2 regions of the Micromonospora sp. NPDC020750 genome follow, and region 2 is predicted to be linked to the other one. Evidence: riboswitches for the same ligand, from Rfam matches in the RefSeq annotation. Region 2 holds a riboswitch; the other holds the start of a gene.

Region 1 (4,403 bases), on a different contig from region 2:
CCGCGTCGGAGGCGGTGCCGATCCCGGCGTCGAGGATCACCGGCACGTCGACGCCCTGCCGGATCAGCCGGATGTGGTGCGGGTTGTTGATGCCCAGGCCGGAGCCGATCGGCGCGCCGGCCGGCATCACCGCCGCGCAGCCGACGTCGGCCAGCCGCCGGGCCATGATCGGGTCGTCCGACGTGTACGGCAGCACGGTGAACCCGTCGGACACCAACTCCTCGGCGGCGCGCAGCAGTTCCACCCCGTCGGGCAGCAGGGTGCGCTCGTCGCCGATCACCTCCAGCTTCACCCAGTCGGTGCCGAACGCCTCGCGGGCCAGGTGGGCGACCTTGACCGCCTCGCCGGCCGTGCGGCAGCCGGCCGTGTTCGGCAGCAGCTTCACCCCGCACCGCTCCAGCAGGTCGAGCAGCCCGCCGGCGGTGCCGGGGGCGGTGTCGACGCGGCGCAGGGCGAGGGTGACCAGCTCGGTGCCGGAGGCCCGGATCGCCTGCTCCAGCGCGTGCAGGCTGGCTGCGCCGCCGGTGCCGAGGATCAGCCGCGACCCGAACGTCTCGCCGCCCAGGGCGAAGGGCGCCGGCTCGGGGGCGGTCCGGCCGGGGTACGCCGGTGCGACGGGCACCCCGCTCACCCGCCCTGTGCGGCGCTGAGCACCTCGACCCGGTCGCCGTCGCGCAGCGCGGTCGTCGGCCAGCCGACGCGCGGCACCACCTCGCCGTTGACGGCGACGGCGAGGCCGCCGCGCTGCTCGGTGACCAGGCCGATCAGGTCCGCCACGGTCGCACCGGGGGACAGCGTCCGCCCGGCGCCGTTCACCGTCAGTTCCATGTGCGTGCTCCTCCTCGAAGGCCCGACAGCGATCGGTCGTGCCGAAGTGGTCAGTGGTGCCGGACGCGGTCAGCCGTGCCGGCGGTGGCCGGCGAACCGCTCGGGGGTGAAGGGGGCGAGCAGTGGGTCCGCCTCCCCGGTGACGACCAGCTCGGCGACGAGGTCGGCGGTGACCGGGGTGAGCACGATGCCGTGCCGGTAATGCCCGGTGGCGGCGAGCACCCCGGGCCGGCCGGGCACGGGCCCGATGATCGGCGCGTTGTCCGGGGTACCGGGGCGCAGCCCGGCGCACGCCTCCGCCAGGTCGTACTCGGTCAGTTCGGGAACCAGGTCGACGGCGGCGCGCAGCAGCCGCAGCGCCGCCCCGGCGGTGACCTGGGTGTCGGCGCGCTCCTCGACGGTCGCGCCGACCACCACCTCGCCGCCGTCCCGGGGCACCAGGTAGACGGACTCGCCGTCGGCGTACCCCCGGATCACGTGCCGGAAGCCCGGCGGGCCGCCGCCGGGCGCGCGGAGCCGCAGGATCTGCCCCTTCACCGGCCGGACCGGCAGCCCGGTGAGGGCGGCGGCGCCGCAGCCGGCGGCGACGACGGTCACCCGGGCGTCCAGCTCGGACAGCTCCCGCACCGGGCCGGCGACCAGGCTCGCGCCGGCCCGCTCGGCCGCGACCCGCAACGCGGCGACCAGCCGCCGGGGGTCGACCTGGTGATCGCCGGGGGCGACCGCGCCGCCTCGCACCCGCAGGGCGAGCGCCGGCTCGCGGTCGCGCAGCTCCGAGGGCCGCAGTGGGGTGATCGGCAACCCCAGCCCTCGCTGGTACGACCACAACCGCCGCGCCTCGGCCAGGTCGTCGCTGGTCAACCCGACGACGAGGGTGCCCTCGGTGCGGTACCCGAATCCGGTCCCGGCGGCCTCGGCCAGCTCGGTGGCGAACCCGGGCCAGCGGGCGGCGGAGGCGGCGAGCAGCCCGGTCAGCTCGTGCTCGCCGAAGTACGCCTCGGCGACCGGCGACAGCATCCCGGCCGCGACGTACGACGCGCCCGACCCGGGGGCCGGGTCGTGCACCACGACCCGCAGCCCGCGCGCCGCGCACCGCCAGGCGACCGCCAGCCCGACCGGCCCGGCGCCCACCACCGCCACGTCGACGGGCCCCTGCCCGGTGGGCGTCAGCACGTCAGCGCCCCGAGCAGCTCGGCGGTGGTCCGGCCCGGGTCGGCGGCGGCGGAGAGCGCCCCGACCACCGCCACCCCGTACGCCCCGGCGGCGCGCAACGCCGGGACCGTCGCGGCGGTCACCCCGCCGATGGCGATCACCGGCACGGCCACGGCGGTGGCGACCGCACGCACCCCGGCGGGGCCGATCGGGTCCGGCAGGCCGGCCTTGGTGCCGGTGGCGTGGCACGGGCCGACGCCCAGGTAGCTGGCCCCGGCGGCCACCGCGTCGGCGGCGGCGTCCGGGGACCGGGCGGTCGCGCCGAGCGTCGCGGCCGGGCCGAGGACCCGGCGGGCCGCCGCCACGGGCAGGTCGTCCGCGCCGACGTGCCCACCGGCCGCGCCGACCGCGAGCGCCACGTGCAGCCGGTCGTTGACCAGGCACGTCGCCCCGTACGGCGCGCACGCCGCGACCACCCGCCGGGCCAGGTCGTACGCCGCGCGGTCGGTGGCGTCGTCGGTGACGCGGACCTGGACGACCAGCTCGGCGCGGGCCACCGCGAGGGCGGCGTGCAGCACGGCGAGCGGGTCCCGGCCCGGCCGGGTGTCGGTGATCAGATGCAGTCGCCCGAGGGACGGCACGGCAATTCTCCTCCCTGCGCCGGCATTACCCGGATCAGGTTCGACGGTCGGGGGCTCTGAGCCCCCCTCTCAGCCCGGTACACCGGGCTCCCGTGGGTTACTTGCGTGTCACCGTACGACGGATGGGCTGCACCGCCAAGGGGGTGGGCCAGTGGGCTGGACCACGGCCGCCCGGCTCAGAGGATGGCGTCGAGCGCGTCGAGGTCGTCGTCGGTGGGCTGCCAGACGCCGGCCTCCGCGTTGGCCCGTACCTGCTCGGGCGTGGTGGCGCCGGCGATCACCGAGGTCACCGCCGGCCGGGCGGCCAGCCCGCCGATGGCCACCTGGAGCAGGGACAGCCCTCGCTCGGCGGCGTACGCCTCCAGCGCCTCGATGACGTCCCACCGTGCGGCGGCCAGGCGCGCGGCGTACCGGCCGCCCCCGGAGAGCCGGCTGCCTGCGGGTGCCGCCTCGCCGCGCTTGTACTTGCCGGTGAGCAGCCCGTTGGCCAGCGGGAAGAACGGCAGCATGCCCAGGCCGAACCGCTCGCAGGCTCCGATGACCTCGGCCTCGACGCCCCGCTCCAGCAGCGAGTAGTGGTTCTGCGCGCTGATGAACCGGGCCCGCCCGTTGGACGAGGCGACCCAGTCGGCGTCGGCGATCTGCCAGCCGGCGAAGTTGGAGTTGCCGAGGTAGCGCACCTTGCCGGCGCGGACCAGGTCGTCCAGGGCGGCGAGGGTCTCGTCGATCGGGGTGCCCGGGTCCGGCTCGTGCATCTGGTACAGGTCGATGTGGTCGGTGTCGAGCCGGCGCAGCGACGCCTCCACCGCCCGGGCGATGTACCGCCGGGCACCCCGGGCGCCGTGGTCCGGGCCGTTGCGCCCCTGCATGTCCATGCCGAACTTGGTGGCCACCACCACGTCGTCCCGGCGGCCCTTGAGCACTTGGCCGAGCAGCTCCTCGGAGCCGCCCGGCTCGTCGCCGTAGATGTCGGCGGTGTCGAAGAGGTTGATGCCGGCGCCGAGGGCGGCGTCGACCACCGCCCGGGTGCCGTCGAGGTCGAGCTTACGGCCGAAGTTGTTGCAGCCGACGCCGACCACGGACACCACGAGCCCGGAGTCGCCCAGCCGTCGATAGGTCATCTCAGTCACGAGATCCACCCTATGCCCGCCCCGACGCGGTCACCGGCCGGACGCCCCACGGCCCCGGCGTAGCCCACCCGCCCCGGCAACGGCGGCCCGCTGCGGGCACCGCCCCGAGACGGCCGCCCGGCGGCTCAACGGGGCTCACCAGAGAGGAGCTGCCGAAGAACGCGCATGTCGGAGGCGACCCGGGCACGGCCCGCCGAGCGGCGGGTCAGCGGAGCGCCTCGGCGACCAGCCGGTGCCCGTCGGCGACGGTGGCGGCCAGCTCGGCGGGGGTGCGGCCGACCGCGCCGAGCAGCCCCTGTGCCCGGCGTGCGAAGTCCACCGGGACGTCCGGCAGCCGGCCGGCCGAGGCGATCATGCCCTTCTCGTTCACCAGCCACCGCCCGGCCCGGCCGTGCAGCGCCTGGACGACCACGCCGACCGCCCGGAACAGGCAGCCGGCCACGTAGCCCCCGTCCCCCGCCGCCGCGCCCTTGGCGGCTGCGTCGAGCAGGAACCCGGCCTCCCAGCCACCGGCCAGCAGGGCCGTGGCCAGCGCCGACGGGTAGCACCCGGTCTCCGCCCGCAGCGCGGTCAGCTCCCCGGTCGGGTCGCCGAGCACCCGGCACAGCGCCACCTCGCCGGCGTAGGCGTGCGAGTAGAAGCCCAGCGGATG
Region 2 (4,403 bases):
TCCCCGGCCGGAGCAGGCCGCCCAGCAGTAGGGCCAGGGTGGACTTGCCGGCGCCGTTGGGGCCGAGGACGGCCAGCGCCTCGCCGGCGCGTACCGCGAGGTCGGTCGGGGCGAGCCGGGGCGGCACGGCGACCCGGTCGGCGGTGATCAGCAGGTCACCCGGAGCCGCGGTGGCGCGCCGGGGCGGCACGGTCCGGCCGGGCACCCAGACTCCGTCGGCGGCGAGGGCGTCACCGTGGGCGGCGAAGACCGCCTCCGGCGGCCCGTCGGCGCGTACCCCGCCGCCGGGCTCCAGCACCACCACCCGGTCGACCAGTGGCAACGCCTCGGCGACCCGGTGCTCGACCAGGATCAGCGTGGTGTCGCCGTCCATCGCGTCGGCCACCGCGCGGCGGACCAGCGCCGCCCCGGCCGGGTCGAGGTTCGCGGTCGGCTCGTCGAGCAGCAGCAGACCCGGCCGCAGGGCGAGCGTCCCGGCCAGGGCGAGCCGCTGCTGCTCCCCGCCGGAGAGGGCGGCGGTCGGCCGGTCCCGGTGGTACGGGAAGCCGACGCGGCGCAGCGCTTCGTCCACCCGGGGCCAGATCTCGTCGGCCGGTACGCCCCGGTTCTCCAGCCCGAATGCCACGTCGTCGCCGCAGCGGGCCATGACGAGCTGGGTCTCCGGGTCCTGGAAGACGATGCCGACCCGTTCCCGGTCCGCGCGCGGGTCGACCCCGTCGACCTCGACGGTGCCCTCCTGCTCGCCCGAGTCCTCGGGCAGGAGCCCGGCCAGCGCGGCCAGCAGCGTGCTCTTGCCCGCCCCCGACGGCCCGAGCAGCAGCACCCGCTCGCCACGCTCGACGCGCAGGTCCACCCCACGCACCGCCCAGGCCCGCCGCCCAGCATGCCGCCACCCGAACCCCCGCACCCCAACCCCGCCCACCCCGACCCCCTCAACCCCGCCCTACCCGAACAGCCTGGTTGATCAAGAGGTTTGCGTCCGGAGAACCGGGTTCGGCTGACGCAAACCTCTTGATCAACCCGATCAGACGGGGGCGCGGTAGTCGCGGGCGGCGGGGAAGCGGTCCAGGACGCCCGTGCCGGCCAGGGCGCGGGTGAGGGCCCAGCCGCCGGCGCCGGAGACGACCGTGGCGCTGACGATGGTGAGCAGGGCGTACGGGATGCGGTAGCTGGTCAGGTCGTACTCGGCGTTCCAGACGAGGAAGTCGAACAGGGCGGCGCTGAGGCCGGTGAGCGCCCCGGCGAGCAGCGCGGTCGGTAGCCGGAACGAGCGGTACCGGAACGCCGCGAAGGCCAGCTCCGCCCCGATGCCCTGGACCATGCCCTGCGGGATCACCGTGCCGGCCCACTGGCTGCCCAGCAGGGCGGACAGGACGGCGGCGACGGTCTCGCAGTACAGGGCCGCGCCCGGCTTGCGAATCACCAGGCCACCGACCACGGCCGGCATCAGCCAGACCCCGTAGAGCAGGGTCTGCGCGGGCGGGAAGAACGCGAACGCCCCGTCGGTGGCGCTCCAGACCAGGCCCCAGGCCCAGAAGATGACGCCGAAGGCGACCGCGATCACCGAGGCGACCACGATGTCGATCGTGCGCCAGCGGTTGTTGTCGGTGTGGTTCATGTGATGGCTCCCAGTTCGTGAGTGAACCAGGAGAAGACGCACGCCGCGCCCGGGCTACCGGACGGCGGCGCGGCTGGAGGTCGACCGAACTCCCTGCGCTGGCATTACCCAGATCAGGTTCGAGGGTCTGCGGGCGGTGCCCGCACTCTCAGCGCTGTGCGCTCCCCTGTCGGATATGAAGTTGTCTCGCCGACGCTAACACCTCGAAAGATCGCCGGGCAATGTGATCCAATCGCAGCTCACCCCCGATGCGGAAACCGTCATCTCGCCGTACTTCGTCGACCCGGCCCGTCGCGCGCGATAGTGTCGCGCCGCCGAACTGCCGAACACCAGGGGGCGAGCCGTGACGGCGCCGACCGACCGCTCCCCGCCGCCCGCCGGGGCCGGCGGGCGGGCCCCGGCGACGGGGTCGGTCGGCGTGGCCGCGCCGGACGTACCGGTGGGGGAGGCGGCGGGCGGTCCGCGACGTCCGGACGGCGGCCTCGTCGGCTCGGTCGAGGTGCTGGCCGTGCTGCTGGTGCTGCTGGTGGTGTTCCGCGAGCAGTTGGCCGGCGTGTTGGCCGCGCCCCGGATGCAGACCTGGACCACCGTGTTCGTCTCGGTGCTGGTGCAGGCCGTGCCCTTCCTGGTCTTCGGGGTGCTGCTGTCGGCGGCGATCGCGGTCTTCGTCCCGCGCGCGTTCTGGGCCCGGGCGCTGCCCCGGCACCCGGCCCTGGCGGTGCCGGTGGCCAGCGTCGCCGGCGTGGTGCTGCCGGGCTGCGAGTGCGGCTCCGTGCCGATCGCCGGCTCTCTGATCCGGCGTGGCGTCACCCCGGCGGCGGCCCTGGCCTTCCTGCTCGCAGCCCCGGCGGTCAACCCGGTCGTGCTCACCGCCACCGCGGTCGCCTTCCCGGGCAACCCCCCGATGGTGCTCGCGCGGGCGCTCGCCAGCCTGGCCGTCGCCATGACCATGGGATGGCTCTGGCTGCGGCTCGGCCGCGCCGACTGGATCCGGCTGCCGCGCCGGCCGGAGCTGGACGGCGCCGGGCGGGGGAGGGCCTTCTGGGCCGCCGTGCGCCACGACGTCGTGCACGCCGGGGGGTTCCTGGTCGTCGGCGCGATGGCCGCCGCGACCATCAACGTGCTCGTGCCGGAGCGCTGGTTGCGGACCCTCGCCGACGATCCGGTGCTGTCGGTGCTCGCCCTGGCCGTGCTCGCCGTGCTGCTGTCCATCTGCTCCGAGGCGGACGCCTTCGTCGCGGCGTCGCTGTCGCAGTTCTCCCTCACCTCCCGGCTGGTCTTCCTGGTGGTCGGGCCGATGGTCGACCTCAAGCTGATCTCCATGCAGGCCGGCGTCCTCGGCCGGCGGTTCGCGTTCCGGTTCGCCCCGGCGACCTTCGCCGTCGCCGTCGCGGTGGCCACCCTCGCCGGGGCGGTGCTGCTGTGAACCGGCAGGCGCAGGCGGTCGTCCTGCTGCTGCTCGGCGGGGCGGTGGTCCGGGCCAGCGTCACCGACCTCTACCTGCGCTACGTCAAGGAGGGGCTGCGCCCGTTCCTGATCGCCGCCGGGCTGGTGCTGGTCGCCACCGCCGTGACGACCCTGTGGTACGAGCTGCGCCCGCCCGCCACCGGGCACCACCAGCCCGACGACGGGCACGGCGACCACGACCACGGGCACCACGAGCCGCGGGTCGGCTGGCTGCTCCTGCTGCCGGTGCTCGGCCTGCTGCTGGTCGCCCCGCCGGCCCTCGGCTCGTACGCGGCGGAACAGGCCGGCACCGCGCTCGCCGCCGAACAGCAGCCGTCCGACTACCCGCCGCTGCCGCCGGGCGACCCGGCCCCGGTCACCGTGCTCGACTACGCCTCCCGGGCCCTGTTCGACCGGGGCACCTCGATCGGCGACCGCCGGGTACGGCTCACCGGGTTCATCGTCGCCGGCCCCGACGGGCAGCCGATGCTGGCCCGGATGGTGCTGTCCTGCTGCGCCGCCGACGGACGCCCGGTCAAGCTGGGCCTGACCGGCGATGTGCCCCTCGGCCTGCCGAACGACACCTGGGTCGAGGCCACCGGCCGGTACAGCGACCGGGTCGGGCGGGACCCGGTCAACGACGCCGAGATCCCGTACCTGGCCGTGGAGTCCTGGCGAAAGGTGCCCGTCCCGCGAAACCAGTACGAGTGAGGCCGGGCCCCGCTGGGTAGGCTGCCGATCATGCAGGTGGAGGCGCGGGGGCTGACGTTCGAGACCCGCACCGGTGGGCCGGCCGACGGCGAACCGGTGCTGCTGCTGCACGGCTTCCCGCAGCACGGCGGCGAGTGGGACGAGGTGACGCCGGCGCTGCACGCCGCCGGGCTGCGCACGTACGCGCCGGACCAGCGGGGCTACTCGCCGCTCGCCCGGCCCGGGGCGGTCGAGGCGTACCGGCTCCCCGAACTGGTCGCCGACGCGGCGGCCCTGCTCGACGCGCTGGGCGTCGACGCGGCGCACGTGGTGGGGCACGACTGGGGCGCGATCGTGGCCTGGGGGCTGGCCGCGAGCCGTCCCGACCGGGTGCGCACCCTCACCGCCGTGTCCGTCCCGCACCCCGCCGCGATGGCGCACGCGCTGGCCACGGACACCGGGCAGAAGGCCCGCTCGTCGTACATCGCCCTGTTCCGCAAGCCGGGCAAGGCGGAGAAGGTGCTGCTGGCGTTGCGGGCCGCCGCCCTGCGCAAGCTGCTCGGCGGGGTCGGCGACGCCGCCCGGGTGGCCCGGTACGCCGAGCCGATGCGCGAGCCGGGCGCGCTGACCGCCGCGTTGAACTGGTACC

The links. A riboswitch is a leader RNA that binds a small molecule or an ion and turns the genes downstream of it on or off. The one in region 2 is predicted to bind thiamine pyrophosphate.
Region 1: another riboswitch for thiamine pyrophosphate. It lies ahead of ACH4T9_RS07635 (thiamine phosphate synthase); the one in region 2 lies ahead of ACH4T9_RS30920 (ECF transporter S component).

The regions. Positions count from the first base shown of each region.
Region 1 covers NZ_JBIRTH010000002.1:509,774-514,176, reverse strand. Annotated here, with positions in the region: gene ACH4T9_RS07650 (thiazole synthase) at 1-622, opposite strand, end outside; gene thiS (sulfur carrier protein ThiS) at 628-828, opposite strand; gene thiO (glycine oxidase ThiO) at 898-2,001, opposite strand; gene ACH4T9_RS07635 (thiamine phosphate synthase) at 1,995-2,621, opposite strand; TPP riboswitch at 2,616-2,725, opposite strand; gene ACH4T9_RS07630 (aldo/keto reductase) at 2,798-3,760, opposite strand; gene ACH4T9_RS07625 (nucleotidyltransferase domain-containing protein) at 3,957-4,403, opposite strand, start outside.
Region 2 covers NZ_JBIRTH010000017.1:34,727-39,129, forward strand. Annotated here, with positions in the region: gene ACH4T9_RS30915 (ABC transporter ATP-binding protein) at 1-922, opposite strand, end outside; gene ACH4T9_RS30920 (ECF transporter S component) at 1,025-1,618, opposite strand; TPP riboswitch at 1,691-1,796, opposite strand; gene ACH4T9_RS30925 (permease) at 2,058-3,044, shown strand; gene ACH4T9_RS30930 (TIGR03943 family putative permease subunit) at 3,041-3,775, shown strand; gene ACH4T9_RS30935 (alpha/beta fold hydrolase) at 3,806-4,403, shown strand, end outside.